DNA from 4 places in the Mesorhizobium sp. M0815 genome. Region 4 is predicted to be linked to each of the others. Evidence: riboswitches for the same ligand, from Rfam matches in the RefSeq annotation. Region 4 holds a riboswitch; each other region holds the start of a gene.
What was found. Region 4 has a riboswitch for cobalamin ahead of NKI01_RS02420 (CbtB domain-containing protein). Riboswitches for the same ligand answer to the same signal wherever they lie in the genome.
Positions count from the first base shown of each region.

Region 1: it holds a riboswitch for cobalamin, as region 4 does, so the genes downstream of both, NKI01_RS09315 (DUF1636 family protein) here and NKI01_RS02420 (CbtB domain-containing protein) in region 4, are expected to answer to the same signal.
Region 2: it holds a riboswitch for cobalamin, as region 4 does, so the genes downstream of both, metE (5-methyltetrahydropteroyltriglutamate--homocysteine S-methyltransferase) here and NKI01_RS02420 (CbtB domain-containing protein) in region 4, are expected to answer to the same signal.
Region 3: it holds a riboswitch for cobalamin, as region 4 does, so the genes downstream of both, NKI01_RS06395 (ABC transporter ATP-binding protein) here and NKI01_RS02420 (CbtB domain-containing protein) in region 4, are expected to answer to the same signal.

Region 1 covers NZ_JAMYOU010000006.1:4,365-8,707, forward strand. Annotated here, with positions in the region: gene NKI01_RS09310 (winged helix-turn-helix domain-containing protein) at 1-1,147, shown strand, start outside; cobalamin riboswitch at 1,177-1,380, shown strand; gene NKI01_RS09315 (DUF1636 family protein) at 1,419-1,853, shown strand; gene cobW (cobalamin biosynthesis protein CobW) at 1,850-2,902, shown strand; gene NKI01_RS09325 (cobaltochelatase subunit CobN) at 2,921-4,343, shown strand, end outside.
Region 2 covers NZ_JAMYOU010000024.1:50,372-54,714, reverse strand. Annotated here, with positions in the region: partial or broken gene metE (5-methyltetrahydropteroyltriglutamate--homocysteine S-methyltransferase) at 1-1,063, opposite strand, end outside; cobalamin riboswitch at 1,159-1,359, opposite strand; gene NKI01_RS23380 (hypothetical protein) at 1,911-2,165, shown strand; gene NKI01_RS23375 (helix-turn-helix transcriptional regulator) at 2,483-3,316, opposite strand; partial or broken gene NKI01_RS23370 (MFS transporter) at 3,529-4,343, opposite strand, start outside.
Region 3 covers NZ_JAMYOU010000003.1:288,655-292,997, forward strand. Annotated here, with positions in the region: gene NKI01_RS06390 (ABC transporter substrate-binding protein) at 1-94, opposite strand, end outside; gene NKI01_RS06395 (ABC transporter ATP-binding protein) at 91-909, opposite strand; cobalamin riboswitch at 1,002-1,205, opposite strand; gene NKI01_RS06400 (GyrI-like domain-containing protein) at 1,500-2,333, shown strand; gene NKI01_RS06405 (bifunctional helix-turn-helix transcriptional regulator/GNAT family N-acetyltransferase) at 2,371-3,306, opposite strand; gene groES (co-chaperone GroES) at 3,522-3,818, shown strand; gene groL (chaperonin GroEL) at 3,881-4,343, shown strand, end outside.
Region 4 covers NZ_JAMYOU010000001.1:507,172-511,514, reverse strand. Annotated here, with positions in the region: gene NKI01_RS02430 (MFS transporter) at 1-181, shown strand, start outside; gene NKI01_RS02425 (aromatic ring-hydroxylating oxygenase subunit alpha) at 160-1,353, opposite strand; cobalamin riboswitch at 1,494-1,689, shown strand; gene NKI01_RS02420 (CbtB domain-containing protein) at 1,726-1,905, shown strand; gene NKI01_RS02415 (CbtA family protein) at 1,921-2,703, shown strand; gene cobU (bifunctional adenosylcobinamide kinase/adenosylcobinamide-phosphate guanylyltransferase) at 2,696-3,217, shown strand; gene cobO (cob(I)yrinic acid a,c-diamide adenosyltransferase) at 3,219-3,842, shown strand; gene cbiB (adenosylcobinamide-phosphate synthase CbiB) at 4,282-4,343, opposite strand, start outside.

The DNA.
Region 1 (4,343 bases), on a different contig from region 4:
GGGATTCAATGACCCGCGCCCCAGCGGCACGCCTGACCGCCGGCATCTGGCCCGGGTGCTTGCACGTACCGGCCTGCTGCAGATCGATTCCGTCAGCGCCGTGGTTCGCGCCCATTATATGCCGCTCTATTCGCGGCTTGGCCCCTACAAGCTGGCGCTGCTCGACGACGCCGCGGTGACACGCAAGCGCATGGTCTTCGAATATTGGGCGCATGAAGCCTCGTTCCTGCCCGTCGAGACCTATCCGCTGATGCGCTGGCGCATGCGGCGGGCCGAGCGCGGCGAGGAAATGTACAGCGGACTGGCAAAATGGGGCCGCGAGCACGCCGCCTACATTGAGGACATCTATCGCGAGGTCGCTGAACGAGGCCCGATCGCGGCGTCGGCTTTCGAAGGCCAGAAGGGCTCGGGCGGCTGGTGGGGCTGGAGCCATGCCAAGCATGCCTTCGAATGGCTGTTCTGGGCGGGCCGCATCACCACGGCGCACCGGCGTGGTTTCGAGCGGTTCTACGATCTGCCGGAGCGCGTGCTGCCGCCAACGGTACTCGCTTTGCCAGTTCCGTCCCCCGCGGACGCCCACCGCGAACTGCTGCGCATCTCCGCCCGCGCCCATGGCGTCGCCACGGCGGGCGATCTGCGCGACTATTTCCGCCTCTCGCCCGCCGACATCAAGGGCCGCATCGAGGAACTGGTCGAGGCTGGCGACCTGTTGCCGGTGAGCGTCGAAGGCTGGAGCAAAACAGCCTATCTCCACAAGGACGCCCGTTTGCCGCGCAGGATCGAGGCGCGCGCCTTGCTTGCGCCGTTCGATCCCGTCGTCTTCGAGCGGTCGCGCACCGAGCGGTTGTTCGACTTCCACTACCGCATCGAGATCTACACGCCGGCCGAAAAGCGCCAGTATGGCTATTATGTGCTGCCGTTCCTGCTCGGCGACAGCATCGTCGGGCGCGTCGACCTCAGGGCCGACCGCCCGGCCGGCGTATTGCGCGTCCATGCCGCCTATTCGGAGCCCGGCGCCCCGCCGCAAACTGCCGCCGCCCTTTTCGAGGAATTGAAGCAGATGCAGGGTTGGCTCGGGCTCGAGCGCATCGAGGTGACGGCTGCCGGCGACCTCGGCCAGCCGCTCGCAGATATCGCCGCGTCATAGACGTGCGTTGACACGACTGCCTTCACAAGCCTAAATCCGTTCCAGACGGTCCCCTGCCCGCAACGGCAAGGGCCAAGAGGGAATGCGGTGCGAAATCTCGATTTCAAATCCGCGGCTGTCCCCGCAACTGTAAGCGACGAGCCAAGGCCGAAAACCACTGGGATATTCCCGGGAAGGCGGCACCCAGGCGATGACCCGCGAGCCAGGAGACCTGCCGTCTAGGACATAAGAATCCGATCGCCTGGCGGGTTTTCCGGGCAAGGAGCCTGATTTGGAACGCGACAGCAGTTTTCCGGCTGAGACAGCGGATTTATTGTCCGGCCATGGTGATTCCCCGGCCGGCGTTACCGTCATCGTCTGCTCGTCCTGCCGTGACGAGACCGGTTCGGACGCTTATCCCCGCGCCGGCGAACTGCTCGCCGAGCACACGCGCCGCGCCGCTTCCAGCGAAAACATTAAAATCCGCACCGTCGAATGCCTCGGCAATTGCAAGCGCCGGCTCAGCGCCGCGATGCTGCGCGACGGCTGCTGGAGCTATGTCTTCGGCGACCTGACCACGACCAGCGGCACCGATCTGGTGACGGGGGCAAAGCTGTTCGCTACTTCGACGGACGGCCTCATTCCGTGGCGCGGCCGTCCCGATTGCCTGAAGCGCGGCTTGGTTGCCCGCATCCCTCCCCTCGACCTTTTGAAGGACTTGATATGACTTCCCCAGATTCGGCCGCCAACGTTTCGCGCGTCCCCTGCACCGTCGTCACCGGCTTTCTCGGCGCCGGCAAGACGACGCTGATCCGCCATTTGCTCGAAAACGCCAAAGGCAAGCGCCTGGCCATCATCGTCAACGAGTTCGGCGATATCGGCATCGACGGCGAGATCCTGAAGGGCTGCGGCATCGACACTTGCCCCGAGGCAAACATCGTCGAGCTGGCCAATGGCTGCATCTGCTGCACTGTCGCCGACGACTTTGTCCCCGCGCTCGACCAGATCCTGTCGCTGACGCCGAAGGTCGACCACATCCTGATCGAGACGTCCGGGCTGGCCCTGCCCAAGCCGCTGGTCCAGGCCTTCCAGTGGCCGTCGGTGAAAAGCCGCGTCACGGTCGATGGCGTCATCGCCGTCGTCGACGGGCCGGCGCTGGCTGATGGCCGCGTTGCCAACGACATGGACGCCCTGCAGGCGCAGCGCGCGCAGGACGAGACGCTCGACCATGACGATCCTGTCGAGGAGGTGTTCGAAGACCAGCTCGCTTGTGCCGACCTGATCATCCTGTCGAAGAGCGACCTGCTGGACGCAGCCGGCGCGGCGCGCGCCAATGCCGTCATCGGCAAGCATGTTGCGCGGGCGGTGAAGATCGTGCCGACCTCGCAAGGCAAGGTCGATCCGTCGGTGCTGCTCGGCCTTGGTCTCGCCGTCGAGGACGACATCGAGAACCGCAAGACCCATCACGACGACGAGCTCGACCACGAACATGACGACTTTGACTCGTTCGTCATCGACATTGCGTCGGTGTCCGACCCGGACGAGCTGGCACAACGCGTCGCCACGGCGGCGGAGGAAGAAAACGTATTGCGCGTCAAGGGTTTCGTCGACGTCGGCGGCAAGCCGATGCGGCTCTTGCTGCAGGCCGTCGGTCCGCGCGTCAACCACTATTACGACCGCGCCTGGACCGCTGAAGACGATCGCCGCTCGCGCCTCGTCGTCATCGGCCTGAAAGGGCTGAACCGCCCGGCGATCGAGCGTATCCTCGCCGGCTGATCCCAGGTACGAGCCGCGATGCACATCCTCACCACCACATCCGCCTCGCTCGACGATCTCGCCGAGCCTGTCGATCTCAGGCAAACGCCTGCGGATGTCGTGGCGCTGTCCTTCACCGACAGCGACCTCGCCGGGCTGGCGGCGGCGTGGAAGGCAGATGCGGACCGCCTGCCGTCGATGCGGCTCGCCGCCTTGCGCGACCTGCGCCACCCGATGTCCGTCGACCTCTGGATCGACAGCGTCGCCCGCCACGCCAAGGTCGTCCTGGTCCGCATCCTCGGCGGTTACGACTGGTGGCGCTACGGCTGCGACCAGCTTGCCGTTGTCGCGCGAAATCGCGGTATTAAGCTGGCGCTCCTACCGGGCGAGAGCCACGACGAGGATTTGCGGCTGATCGAAGGCTCGACGCTGCCGCGCCAGGAACTTGATGGTCTGCTCGACTTTTTCCGCGAAGGTGGCCCGGCGAATATGACGGCGCTGGTGCAGAGGTTGGCAAGTCTCGCCGGATCGGGTGCGGCGGTCGCTGAACCTGTCAGCGTGCCAAAGGCGGGATTTTACGAGCCGGGACGCGGCGTTATAAAAAGAATGGACTTATCAAGCGTCGGCATTCCTTCGCGCCCCCCTCTGTCCTGCCGGACATCTCCCCCACAAGGGGGGAGATCGGCTGTCACTGACCGTCTCGCGACTTCTGCAACATCGAACATTGACGAAGGCGACGATGACCAGGCGATCTCCCCCCTTGTGGGGGAGATGTCCGGCAGGACAGAGGGGGGCGCGAAGGAACGCAGCCTAAACCTACCGTCCGCCGAACCCGCCCCCATCATCCCCATCCTGTTCTACCGCTCGATGCTGCTCGCCGCCGATGTCGCGCCCATCGACGCGCTTTTCGAAGCGCTGGGCGCACGCGGCATGGTTCCCGTGCCTATTTTCGTCTCCAGCCTCAAAGACCCGGCATCGCTCGCCTTTGTCGAAACCGCGTTTGCCGCGCTGAACCCTGCCGCCATCATCACCGCCACAGCTTTCGCCTCGGGCGCCGAACCCGGCGTCGAGACGCTGTTCGACCGCGCCGGAGTGCCGGTGTTCCAGATCGTCGTCGCGACCACCCGCCGCGACATCTGGCAGAACAACCAGCGCGGCCTGGCGCCCGCCGACCTTGCCATGCATGTCGTCCTGCCCGAGCTCGACGGCCGCATCCTGGCCGGCGCCATTTCCTTCAAGAGCGAAAGCGAGACCGATCCGGCATTGGCCTTCCGCCACTTCGCCAACCGGCCAGAGCCTGACCGCGTGGCGCAGGTCGCGAACCGGATCGAGGCCTTCGTGCGCCTGCAGCGGACGCCGCGTGCGGAGCGCAAGCTCGCCATCCTGATCCCCGACTATCCGAGCGCGCCCGGCCGCACCGGCTATGCCGTCGGTCTCGACGTGCCGTCCAGCGTGCTGGCGA
Region 2 (4,343 bases), on a different contig from region 4:
CGATCGGCACATGCAGCATCGAGCAAGAAGGCGCGATCTCGACGCGGTCCAAGGGCCAGCCGGCGACGATCGGTTTGATGCGGTCGAGAATGGCGGGCAGGTTCGCACGCCAGACGTTGCGGCCATCGATCAAGCCAAGCGAGAGCACCAGATCCTTCGGTGCGAGCCGACCCACCGTTTCCAGCTGCTCGGGAGCGCGCACGAGATCAATATGCAGCCCGGCCAGGGGCAGAGAAACCGCGGTTTCGAGATTGTCTCCCAGCGGCCCGAAATAGGTAGCCAGCATGATCTTCAGCTCGGGCGCGGCTTTCGACAGCTGGCCATAGGCGAATTCGAACGCAGCTCGTTCGTTCGGGTTCAGATCGAGGACAAGCGCTGGCTCATCGATCTGCACCCAATCGGCGCCCGACAGCTTCAAGCTCCGCAGGAGTTGCTCGTAGACGGGCAGAAGCCGTGGTAGGAGCGCGATGGGATCGAAGCCTTCGGCAGGCGATTTAGCCAGCTTGAGGAAGGTGACCGGTCCAAGGATGACTGGGCGTGTGTGAATGCCGAGGGCTTTAGCCTCGAGGAAGTAATCAACCGGCTTCGTCGACGAAAGAGCGAACGTCTGATCATCGTCTAGTTCCGGCACAATGTAGTGATAGTTGGTGTCAAACCACTTGGTCATTTCCATCGCGGCTACGCCAGGCCGATGAGCCGCATGCTGGTGACCACCGTGCCCACAATCCTCCGTCTGACCTTGGTTGCCGCGCGCCATAGCGAAGTAGATGTCGAGTGGGACCTCGCCGCCATTCCAGCCGTAACGGGACGGAAGGGCGCCGACCATGGCTGCGGTGTCGAGCACATGGTCGTAGAGCGAGAAGTCGTTCGACGGGATTTTCGACACGCCGCGATCGCGTTGCTCCTCCCAGCTAGCGGCACGGAGCGCCTTCGCCGTCGTGAGAAGGTCGGCAGCGGACGATTTTCCGGACCAGTAGCTTTCAAGCGCGAATTTCAGTTCTCGCCGACGACCGAAGCGGGGCACGCCGAGCGTTGCTACAGGAATTTGCTGAGAGACAGTCATGCCAGACCCCGATGGTTGGGGCGTCGGTGACAAGGAAGGCGCTAGCAGGCCGGCACGAACGCCAGGCTGCAGCGGCCACCGAGACACCCCGCCCGTGGACGTAATTCGCCGTGGCAGGTCTCCTGGCTCGCGGGGTCATAGCCTCTACCCGTCTTCCCAAGGCTATTCGCCTCAGTGACATGAGTGGGGTTGGCTCGCCGCTAACAGTTGCGGGGGCAGCGCCGGCATCGCACCGGCTTCCCTCTTAGCTCCGCTGCGGCAGCGCCGTACGGAGAACCACGACGCGGGAGACAATTACAGCAGTTCGCTTCTCTGTCAACGCCGCATAAAGAAATGTTTATGTCGTTATGTTAAATTTCCGTTGGCATGTTCCAAAGGTCGCCTCGAGAGCGAAAACTGTGGAAGCCTTGAGCGGCCCGTAAATCAAAGCAATGACGCACGGCGCCCTTGTCCAGGAGGATAGGAGTTCGTCGGCTGCCGGCAGCAAACATACCGGCAAGCGCCGTGGTGCTGCTTAGCGCATCATGCGAACCACCTCGGCGTCGAACTTCGGCTCCGAGGTTCCGACCGCTTCGTTGGTGATCTGCTCGCGACCAATTCGGCTCAATGGCGAGGCTGTTGCCCATGTGGAAGCTGTTGGCCGTGATGCCCTCGGTGATATGACACAACGATTTCGGGGGGAGCACACCGGGGCCAGGCGCAGCGGCGTGTTAAGTGATCGAGGCCAATGTCTCGAACTGCTTGTTCGCAGCCCACCGGCTCAAGGTAACCCGGCTCAAACCACCGGGCCAGCTCAAGTCCTGTCCAAATGAGGCCTGAGCGGCAAATCGTCGTGCACGCGCACGGTTTGGCGTTCGATCTTGTGATGCGTCTTGGGCGGACAATCGCCACGGTGCAGCGCGCAGAAGCGGTCCCCAATTGGGAAGCCGAGGGCGGTGAGGGCAAGCCAGCGCCACAGGCGGAAGGGGACTTGGACCTGTTTGCCGTGCTGGACCACAAGTTCGCGACACAGGGCCTCAAGGAGAAGACCAAGAGTGATTATGCGCGGGACCTCGCCAAATTCATCAAAAGCAGCGGGCAGTCAAAGTTCGGCGTCGATTGACATGGAGATAGCCATCGCGGCGGACCGCCCAGGCGGACCGCAAGCCGGAATACAACCGGGTGCAGGCGGCCAAGCTCGTCCACAAGATGGCGTCGGGCACACACCGGCGATGGGAGAGCGGACCGTGGAGTGCAGGAACTTCACGCCTATCCACGCTCCCGTGGACGTGTCCTGCGGCACATCGGCAGCGATATTGAGGAGGCAGTTGAGCTTCTGGTCGAGCACTCTTACCTGCCACCACCTACGCTTAACGTCATCTCGTACTGAAAACGCACCACGCAAGGTCGAGATGTAACATGCGCCCTTCGTGGATGGTTCTAAGCTTCCTCGGGCGCGGTCAATCTGTGATAACGGTCGCTTGGAACCTCCATCACCGCGACGCGATCAAGGTTGGCGTATCGCGCTCGGTAGTAACCTTCTTCCTCCACTTCGGCGAAACTACACTGGGGAACGTCAAAGGTCGCAGCTTCCAATCCGAAGAAAGTCGTAGCGGTTTCTTCATCCAAGAAGTTCCACTCATCTTCTCCGTCGTCATACGTGACGCGAACATAGGAGGCCATGCGCACGGCTTCCTGATCACCCATCTCTGCGATGATGGCATCGCATTCTTTCTTCAGCTTTCCTGAAACCTCACCCTTATCCCAGTCATCCAAAGCCCGATAGATTTCTGGATGATAATACTCTGGCATCTCCTCTACATCGTCACCGACAAGCTCAATGGTGCGGACATATTGCGGATTTACCAAGAGTATTTTGTTGTCAAGGCTCCAACAATACAGCCATGGCCTGCTTGAGTTATTTCTACGAAGATTATGAAGTTCCTTCAACTGACGTAAAATCGATTCACGCGCCTTTTCATCGATAGGATATTGGCGGCTGCCAACAGTCGTCTTGATTCTGAGCGTGCCGTATCGCGTTTCGGCATCGGCAATTGCAAACGGGCTCGTGCGCCACTCCTCGACATCAATCTTCCAGCCCAGCAGCTCCTCGACCGTGCATTTCAACGTGAGACAAAGGTCCTTGATCTGCTCAACGTTCAACTGCGTTTTGCCTGTTTCCCAACGGCCCACAGTCTGTTGCGTCGTTGCCATCTGCTCTGCCAAATCTTTTTGAGTCATGCCCAGTCGAACCCTAAGCTCTTTCATGTTCATAACTCACCTCGCGTGTTCAACACACGCATTGTGGATGAATTAATCTAACACGTCAAGCGTGTTTAAAAATCGCAGCATGTGTTTTTAGGGCGTCTTCGAGGCTCCGGCAGCCGTTCGTGACCACTTGCGCAAGACACAGGGCTGGTACACAGCACGAATGGGCGATCAAAAATTACTGCTGAAATTCAGATAATTATTGTGGGCGAGTCTGGATCTCTCTGATCGACACGATAGTCGACCATCACCATGATCGGACCGCTTCGTGGCCGCAGGTCAAGTTGCAGCGTCGGTTCGCTGAACTTGTTGGTCGGATCCAGATTGAGCGTTTCAAAATCCGGCTGACGCAGAAGGATGCCCATCAGTCCCCCAATCACAACCAGCTGGCGGACGAGCAAGGCTCCCGAAACACCTTGGATATCCGCCAGTTCGCCCCAAAGCCAGCTTCCCGCCGCCATGCCGCCGTATGTGGCCGTCTGATAGAGAGAGGGGGCGTCCAACCACCCACCGCGGCGCCGAAAGCTGCACTGTGACGTTAAACAGCGAGAATGATTGAATCCAGGCCGCACCGGCTGGCATGAGGTTGAGACAGCTCAGCCCAACGTGCTCACTCCATGCCCGAAAGAAGCAGCTGATCGCCAATACAAAGAACGCACCGCGAATGACCCATTCGTTGGAGAGAACTTCTCGGACCCGCCCGATGAGGAGCGCGCCGCAAATCGCTCCCAGGCCGAAGAAGCCGAGCATCACGCCGTAGGTGACTGCGGTCCCTTTGATCTGTTCGCGAGCGACCAACGGCAGGAGAGCCAAAATGACAACGGCGGTGAGGCCGAAAATGAAACTCCGGCACATCACCTTGAGAAGGTTCGGCGACAAGAGCACGTAACGGAAGCCCGCCGCCATCGCACTGCCGAAAGCCTCCCGCGGCAGCGCTTGTCGTGCCCGTTCGGCTTTCCATCGCAACAGCGCAGCGATCAGAGCGAAGTAGCAAAGGACGTTGAAGAGGAACGCGAAGGCCGCACCGGCTGTG
Region 3 (4,343 bases), on a different contig from region 4:
TCAGCGGCGTGCCGCAGCTATCAACGGTTACCGGGAAAGCGAAGGCGGTCTGGGCAAGTAGGAGGGAGGCAAAAGACAGTACGAGGCGTTTCACGGATGTTGCTCCTTGGTCAAATCGGGATGTGAAGAGGCGCGGTTCGGAACGTCGAAGACCGTGAGTTCGCGGTCTTCGGTGGGATGGCGCAGCCAAAGCACGTCAACGCCGAAAATCTCGCGGATCAACTTCTTGGTCAGCGCCTCGCGCGGACTGGCAAGTGCCTGCAGGCGGGCCTCGTTCATCACCGCGACCCTGGTGGCAAATGGCGTGACAAGCGACAGATCATGAAGCACCGCCACGACGGTCATGCCAAACTGCGATACGAGTTCGAGAAGGTCGCTGCGGGCGCGCGGATCGAGATGATTGGTCGGTTCATCGAGGAACAGGATTTTGGGCTCCTGGGCGATGGCGCGCGCCAACTGGGCGCGTTGCCGCTCGCCACCGGATAGCGAGCCGATCGTGCGGCCGAGCAGCGGCAGCAGGCCGGTTCTGCGAAGTGCTTCAATGACGATGTCGCGTTGCTCGCTCCTCCGTCGCAAGCCGGCATGCGGGACGCGCCCAAGCTCGACGTAGTCGATCACGGCAAGCCGCGGATCAGGCTGGTCGGTCTGGCCAACGACCGCCATGTGCAGTGCCCGCTCGGCGGCCGAAAACCTCTCCAGCCGGCGTCCGGAAAATCTCACATCTCCCGCGCTTGGCCGCAGCGTACCGCATAGCATGCGCAGCAGCGTCGTCTTGCCGGCGCCGTTGGGGCCGATGATGGCGAGGCGGTCGCCCGGCGCTATCGAAAGGCTCACCGCGCTGACCAGGCACCGGCCATTCGTCGTCGCGCTCAGTTCACACGCTTCAAGAAGAGGCTGGGAGGCGTCCAACTTACCGTCACTTTCTCAATGGCGACGGAAGGAAGCTGGACGGACCGGCCGACAAGACCGATGTCCACGTCTCCTCCCGGCACACCCCGTCCGGTCAACTCATGCTGATGGCAGGTCTCCTGGCTCGCGGGTCTTTGCGCCATCCTGCCTTCCCAGCCTTGCCGGCCAGTGGCACTTCGGATTTTGCTAACCGCTTACAGTTGCGGGGGCAGCCACGGCCTCGATCCGAAGATCTCACCGTGTTCCCTTTTCACCCCTTGCCTTTCGACTCGGGGACCATCAGTCAGCCACCCTAGTTTTCCGCCAATCACAGCGCAATAAGTCTTGTCAGAAGGAGCCATATAGACCTCGTGATGTAATAACGTTACATTTAAAAGGACGTTTGCCCGCTTCCTGTCAAGCCTTTTCGCGCGACGCCTGCGACTTGCCGACGACCGTCGCTCTCGATTTGCGCAGTGCGCAATTTCGATCAAACTGCCTCCGCCAGGAAGCGGCACCATAATCTTGCCAATATAAGACATGGCCAATGTAAAGACTGGGCCATGTAAAGACTGGGCCAATGCGGAGACTGGGCCAATGCGAGGTGCCAAATGAATCCGACCGAGAAGGCGCTGTGGTTCGTCGAAAGCCATCTGCCCGAAGCAGTCTCGCTGGACGATGTCGCCAAGAGCAGCGGGGTGTCGCGCTTTCATGTGACGCGGGCTTTCGGCGCGGCTACCGGCCGTTCGGTGATGAGCTACGTCCGTTCTCGCCGACTGACCGAAGCGGCGCGCAAGCTTGGCGCCGGCGCACCCGACATCCTCTCGGTCGCGCTCGACGCCGGCTATGCCTCGCATGAGGCCTTCACCCGCGCCTTCCGCGACCAGTTCGGCACCACGCCGGAACTGGTACGCGCACAAGGCTCGCTCGACAACCTCGATCTTGTGGAGCCGATCCTGATGGACCAGTCCTTTCTCGCCACTCTCGAACCACCGCGTTTTGAGACCAGCCGGCCGTTTCTCATCGCCGGTCTCGGCGAGCGCTACAGCTGCGAAACCAGCGCCGGCATCCCGATGCAGTGGCAGCGGTTCGGCCCCTATATTGGCAACATTCCTGGCGAGATCGGCGACGTCGCCTATGGCGTCTGCGTCAACGGCGACGACGCCGGCAATTTCGACTACATCGCTGGCGTCGAAGTGTCCGATTTTTCGGACCTGCCGAGGGAGTTTTGGCGTGTGCGCGTGCCGGCGCAGAAATACGGCGTGTTCGCCCATCGTGACCATATCTCGACCATCCGCCGCACGGTCAACACGATCTGGAACAAATGGCTGCCAGCCTCTGGGCACGAGATCGCCGATGCGCCGGAATTCGAGCGTTACGGCCCCGAATTTGATCCGCGCAGCGGCAATGGCGGGCTGGAAATCTGGATACCGATCAAAGGGTGAGGCACGGCAGGCCGACGCCGAAGCGCCGGAAGCGCTGCTACAGTTCCAGGTTCCAGTTCTGGCCGACCAGATCCCTGCCGAAGGAATGGTGGCACTCCTCGTTGGTCAATTTAAAGCCCACAGACTCATAGATGTGGCGGGCGGCGGCGAGCACGTCGTTGGTCCACAGCGTCAGTGTCCTGTAACCCGTGGCGCGGCAAAAGCCGATACATTCCTCGACCAGCCGCTTGCCGATGCCGAGACCTCGCGCCGAGGGCTCGACGTAGAGCAGGCGCAATTTCGCCACCGCGTCCGACTGGCGCACGACGAAGACGGAGCCGACGACCTCGCCTTCCCGCTCGGCGATCCAGCTGCGTTCCCATTTCGGATCGAAGGATTTGACGAATGTGCCGAGGATTTCAGCGACCAGCGCCTCATAGGTTTCGTCCCAGCCATATTCCTGCGCGTAGAGCAGGCCCTGGCGATGGATGATCCAGCCGATGTCGCCGACCTGCAGAGGCCGCAGCGTGTAGGGAATGTTGGGTTCGGCGGTCGCGCCCAGCAGACGCTGCACCGTCTGCATGGCCTTGACCAGCCTGTCCTGTTCGGGAACCGAAAGCCGGTCGAGCAATGCCGCGACCTGGTCGTGCGAGCCCTGGTTCAGCGGCGCGAAAGCCTGCCGCCCGGCCTTGGTCAGGGCGATCGACGAACGCCTTGCATCCGCCTCGATCGTGGCGCGCTCGACCAGATGACGTTCCTCGAATTTCTTCAGCAGCCGGCTGAGATAACCGGGATCGAGGCCGAGATCGCGCCCAAGGTCCGTGGCGGTCAGGCCATCGCGATGCGCCAGTTCATAGAGCACCCGCGCCTCGGTCAGCGAGAAGGTGCTTTTCAGCAGCCCTTCGTCGAGCAGCCCGATCTGGCGGGTATAGAAGCGGTTGAAGGCTCGCACCGCGTCGATCCGCTCCTTGCCTGGGTGATGATGAATGATCATGGCATCCTCCTGCCGGTAAGATCAGCCATTTAGTTGACTTGGTCAAGTATCTGTTTGAAGCAATTGTTCTGATGATGCTCACCGGGCGCCTTGACTCGCGCGAGTTGCCACACTATTTCAGCGCCACGTTAGCACTCCCCCAAGATGAGTGCTAACCATGTCCGGCGCCGCCGGACGGAGGAACTGTTCTCACCATTCTCATCGAGGAATAAAAAATGGCAAAGTCGAAGTTCCGCCCGCTTCATGACCGCGTGGTCGTTCGTCGGGTCGAATCCGAATCCAAGACCGCGGGCGGGATCATCATCCCCGACACGGCGAAGGAAAAGCCGCAGGAAGGCGAGATCATCGCCGTCGGTTCCGGCGCCCGTGACGAAGCCGGCAAGCTCGTCCCGCTGGACGTCAAGGCCGGCGACCGTATCCTGTTCGGCAAGTGGTCGGGCACCGAAGTCAAGCTCAATGGCGAAGACCTTCTGATCATGAAGGAAGCCGACATCATGGGCATCATCGGCTGAATATCGGCCTCACCCTCATTTAAATCTTCGGGCTCAATCCAAGCCCCTGCCAGGAGCTAAAAATGGCTGCCAAAGACGTAAAATTCTCCCGCGACGCTCGTGAGCGCATGCTGCGCGGCGTCAACATCCTCGCCGACGCGGTGAAGGTCACGCTCGGCCCCAAGGGCCGCAACGTCGTCATCGACAAGTCGTTCGGCGCACCGCGCATTACCAAGGACGGCGTCACCGTCGCCAAGGAAATCGAGCTTGAAGACAAGTTCGAGAACATGGGCGCGCAGATGGTCCGCGAAGTTGCTTCGAAGACCAACGACATCGCCGGCGACGGCACCACGACCGCGACCGTTCTGGCACAGTCGATCGTCCAGGAAGGCCACAAGGCGGTTGCCGCCGGCATGAACCCGATGGACCTCAAGCGCGGCATCGACCTCGCCGTCGCCGACGTCGTCGCGACGCTGATCAAGAACGCCAAGAAGATCAAGACCTCGGAAGAGGTTGCCCAGGTCGGCACCATCGCCGGCAATGGCG
Region 4 (4,343 bases):
TGAGCGGGCGCAGATGGCGGCGGTCTACCGCACTTATCTCGACTTTTCCGAGCTGACGCCGCCGCTGGTCTATTCAGTGGTGCTGGCGTTCTTCGGCCTGGGCGCGGTTTTCGCGACGCTCGGCCTGCTGGCGGCGGTCTGCGGCTTCGTCACTTGGCGCTATCTGCCCAAATCGCTTTGATGTTCAAGCGCCGCATGCCGCTCGCGCACCCAGTTGTGGAAGCGGTGCAAATCATATTCCTCGGGCATCAGCACGCCGGCCTTATGGCGCATCGAGCGCAGGCCCTTCTGGTTGACCTCGCAGATATCAGCGTCTTCCTCCAGCACCTGGGTACCGAAGGCGACGATGTTGTCGATATCCGCAGCCGGATCGACGAGCGCTTCGGGCGAAAAAAGCCATTCGGCGGTGAGTTCGGTCTGCTCCGGCCCAAGCGGCACCAGCCGCACGGTCCTGACATAGTCGACATGGCCGACGACGAACATCGACGGCAAGTTGGTGGCATAGGTCTGCCCGGCAGCACGCTCGGCCGGCGTCAGGCTCGAAAAGACCGAGCCGTGGACGCGCCCGTCGCGCGACCAGGTTTCGGCCCCGGCCCGCAAGCCGCCGGCAAATTCCGGCGCGTCATTGTCGGCGTGGCGCGCCCATTCGGGGTCGTCGTGCCGGCCCATCAGGCCGCGGCCATAGATCGGCACCAGCCGCGACAGGTCCTTGTGGACGCCAGGGCAGTGCAGGCACTCGTTGAAGTTCTCCCAAAATATCTTCCAGTTGCAGTTCATAACCTTGCGCAGCACATGGCCGCTCAGCAGCGTTTCCAGCGGCCAGTTGGCGAGGTTGCCGGATGCCGGATCGAAGGATGTTTCAGCCGAACCGGCAGCGTCTTGCGCGAGGTTGACGAAAACGAAACCGCGCCACACCGAAAGCGCGACGCGGTAGAGCGGATGATCGGCCTTGTCGAAACCGTCCGGCAGCGATTTCGACGGCACGCGCACCAGATCGCCGCGCAGCGAATAGGACCAGGCGTGGTAGGGGCAGGTGATGAGCCGCGCCCTCAGCCGTCCTTCGCTCTGCTGGCAAAGCTGCGAGCCGCGATGCCGGCAGGTGTTGTGAAAGGCGCGCAATTCGCCGGTCTCGTCGCGCAGCACGACGACCTCCTGCGTGCCTATGCGAAACGTCCTGAAAGCCAGCGGCTGGGCAAGGTCGGCCTCGCGGCAGACCAGCAGCCAGTTGCGATACCAGATGGCCTCGAGATCGCGCTGATAGCCTGCGATGTCCCAATAGGCCGATGACGGCAGCGTCGGCTCGGCCCGCGTCAGGCCGTTATAGGGACCGCGCTCATTCGGGCTGGGTTGCATGCCGGCTTCCTCCCCATCCGCCAGCCGACACCCGGCTGTGAGAATTGTCAATTGCGGCGCCGGCCGGCGAGCTTGGCGAGGCGGCGCATTCGCCACACGATCCGGCGGAATTTGGTTTGCCGGGCGCGGCGATTCTGCCTATAGTCGCTGATGTCGTCGGTTCCGTTTGGAACCAAGAGGGAATGCGGTGCGGGCGAAATTCTTGCCCAATGCCGTGGCTGCCCCCGCAACTGTGTGCGGTAGTCCTCTCCATATGCCACTGAAGATTTTCTTCGGGAAGGTGGGGAAGGGCGCTGATCCGCGAGCCAGGAGACCTGCCGGCGACAGGAAACTGACTTCTATGCCCTCGGGTGGAGGGCGAAAGGACAAGACATGAATACCGCTTCCGTCTCGCTCGGCGCTTCCGTCTCCTCGCAGTCGCGTTTCATGCAGCTGGCGCTTGCTGCATTCCTCGGCATTTTCGTCATGGGCTTTGTCGGCTTCTCGCACATCGATGCGGTCCACAATGCCGCCCACGACTATCGCCACTCGATGGGCTTTCCCTGCCACTGACAAGGGGCTGACATCATGACACTGTTTCGCAACGTCGTGTTCATCGCGGCGATCGCAGGGCTCGTGGCCGGCGTCGTTCTCGCCTGCATGCAGGCCTATGCCACGGTGCCGCTGATCCTGAAGGCGGAAGTCTACGAACAGGCCGGCGGCGGCCATGACCATGCCGCGGCACCTGCGGCACCGGTCGAAAACGCCGGGGGCACGATGGCTATAAGCAGCGCCGCGCCGGCACCGGCTGAAGCAATGGCTCCGGCGGAGGACGAAGGCTGGGCGCCGGCCGACGGTTTCGAACGCTTTGCCTTCAGCGTCGTTGCCAATATCGTCACCGGCATCGGCTTCGCGTTGGTCCTGGTTGCGGTTTCGGAGTTCGCCGGCGGCATCGGCAATTGGCGCCAGGGCCTGTTCTGGGGGCTTGCCGGCTTTGCCGTGTTCACGCTGGCGCCGGGCCTCGGCCTGCCGCCGGAATTGCCGGCAATGCCGGCGGCCGACCTTGTCCAACGCCAGATCTGGTGGTGGGCAACGGTGGTGGCGACCGCCGCCGGTCTCGGCCTGCTCGCCTTCCGCAGATCGCTGCCGCTGGCGGTCCTTGCCGTGGCGTTGATGGTGGCGCCGCATATTGTCGGCGCGCCGCAGCCCGACAGCTTCGAGACGACAATCCCGGAAGGCCTGCATCATCAGTTCGTGGTGGCGGTGACGCTGACCAATCTGGTGTTCTGGCTGGTGCTCGGCGCGGTCGTCGGCGTGGTGCGCGGCCGCTTCACCGGCACGGCGACCAGCCTGCGCGACAGCTTTGCCTGACCGCGCTGCCGGGGCGCTGACCCTGATCATCGGCGGTGCGCGCTCCGGCAAGAGCGTGCATGCCGAGAGGCTGGTGAGTGCCTGTCCGGCGCCATGGAGCTATATCGCGACGGCGCAAGCCTATGACGAGGAGATGCGCGAACGGATCGCGCTGCACCGCTCGCGCCGCAGCGCCGGCTGGACGACCATCGAGGCGCCGCTCGACCTTGCCGGCGCGATCGAGGCACTGCCTGACGGCCAGCCGGTGCTGATCGATTGCCTGACGCTGTGGCTGACCAACCATATGCTGGCCGAACATGATGTCGAGGCCGAATGCCGAAGGCTGGCAGATGTGCTGTCGCGGCCGCGTGGACCCTGGTTCGTGGTGTCCAACGAGGTCGGCCAGGGCATCGTGCCGGAGAATGCGCTGGCAAGACGGTTTCGCGACGCGGCCGGCCGGTTGAACCAGGACGTTGCCGCCGTCGCTGACACCGTGCTTTTGATGGTGGCGGGGCTGCCGCTCAGGGTGAAATGACATGGCTGATACCGACCACATCGATCCCAAGGACGAGGAACGCCACCGCGCGAAGATGGCCAAGCGCAAGGCGGTGCAGGACGCCGAGGTTGCAGCCAAGACGGTCGAGAAAGGGCTGTTGATCGTCAACACCGGTCCGGGCAAGGGCAAGACCACGGCCGCCTTCGGGCTGGCGCTCAGAATGCTCGGCTACGGCAAGCGCGTCGGCGTCGTCCAGTTCATCAAAGGCAAATGGCACACCGGCGAGAAGGATGCTTTTGCCTGCTTCGGCGACCGCGTCGTCTGGCACGCCATGGGCGAGGGCTTTACCTGGGAAACGCAGGACCTGAAGCGCGACATCGCGGCCGCTGAGGCCGCCTGGGCCAAGGCGCTCGAGCTGATGGCCGAGCCGTCGATCAGCCTCGTGGTGCTCGACGAACTCAACATCGCGTTGCGCTACGATTATCTCGACCTCGAAAAGGTGGTCGCAGCGCTGAAGGCGCGTCGCGAGGGCCTGCATGTCGTCGTCACCGGCCGCAATGCCAAGCCGGTATTGGTCGAGGCAGCCGATCTGGTCACCGAGATGGGCGTGACCAAGCACCACTTCTCCGCCGGCGTGAAGGCGCAGCAAGGGATAGAGTTCTGAGGGGTTTGGCGATCGGGGAAGGGCGTTTCGGAGCAGGCGGCGCCGGCGAAGCTGCCGATCTCCCCCCTTGTGGGGGAGATGCCCGGCAGGGCAAAGGGGGGCACTGTCCCTCGGCCTGTCAGTCGGAGACAACTACGTCGTCAGACCGTCATTAGCAGGTGAACGGTCAAGAGGCTGGCGATCCTTCGCGCCCCCCTCTGTCCTGCCGGACATCTCCCCCGCGAGGGGGGAGATTGGATGGCGCTTCGGATTTCGCCAACCTCGAACGTCAAAGGCAGGGAATGAGAAGCGCAAAGCTGGGGCGATTATTCTTTGGGCACAGCAATTTTGTTCTTGCTTTGTGCCGGCAGCTATGGTACTAATCTCGCTATGGTGCTAACTGGCTCCAACGACCCGCCGCTTGGCGGGTTTTTTGTTTCCGCTCGATCTCGGGCGCAGGTCACGCCAAGACAACAACCACTGCGACCACCCCGAACAGCGCGATCAGCAGTAAGTCGGCGA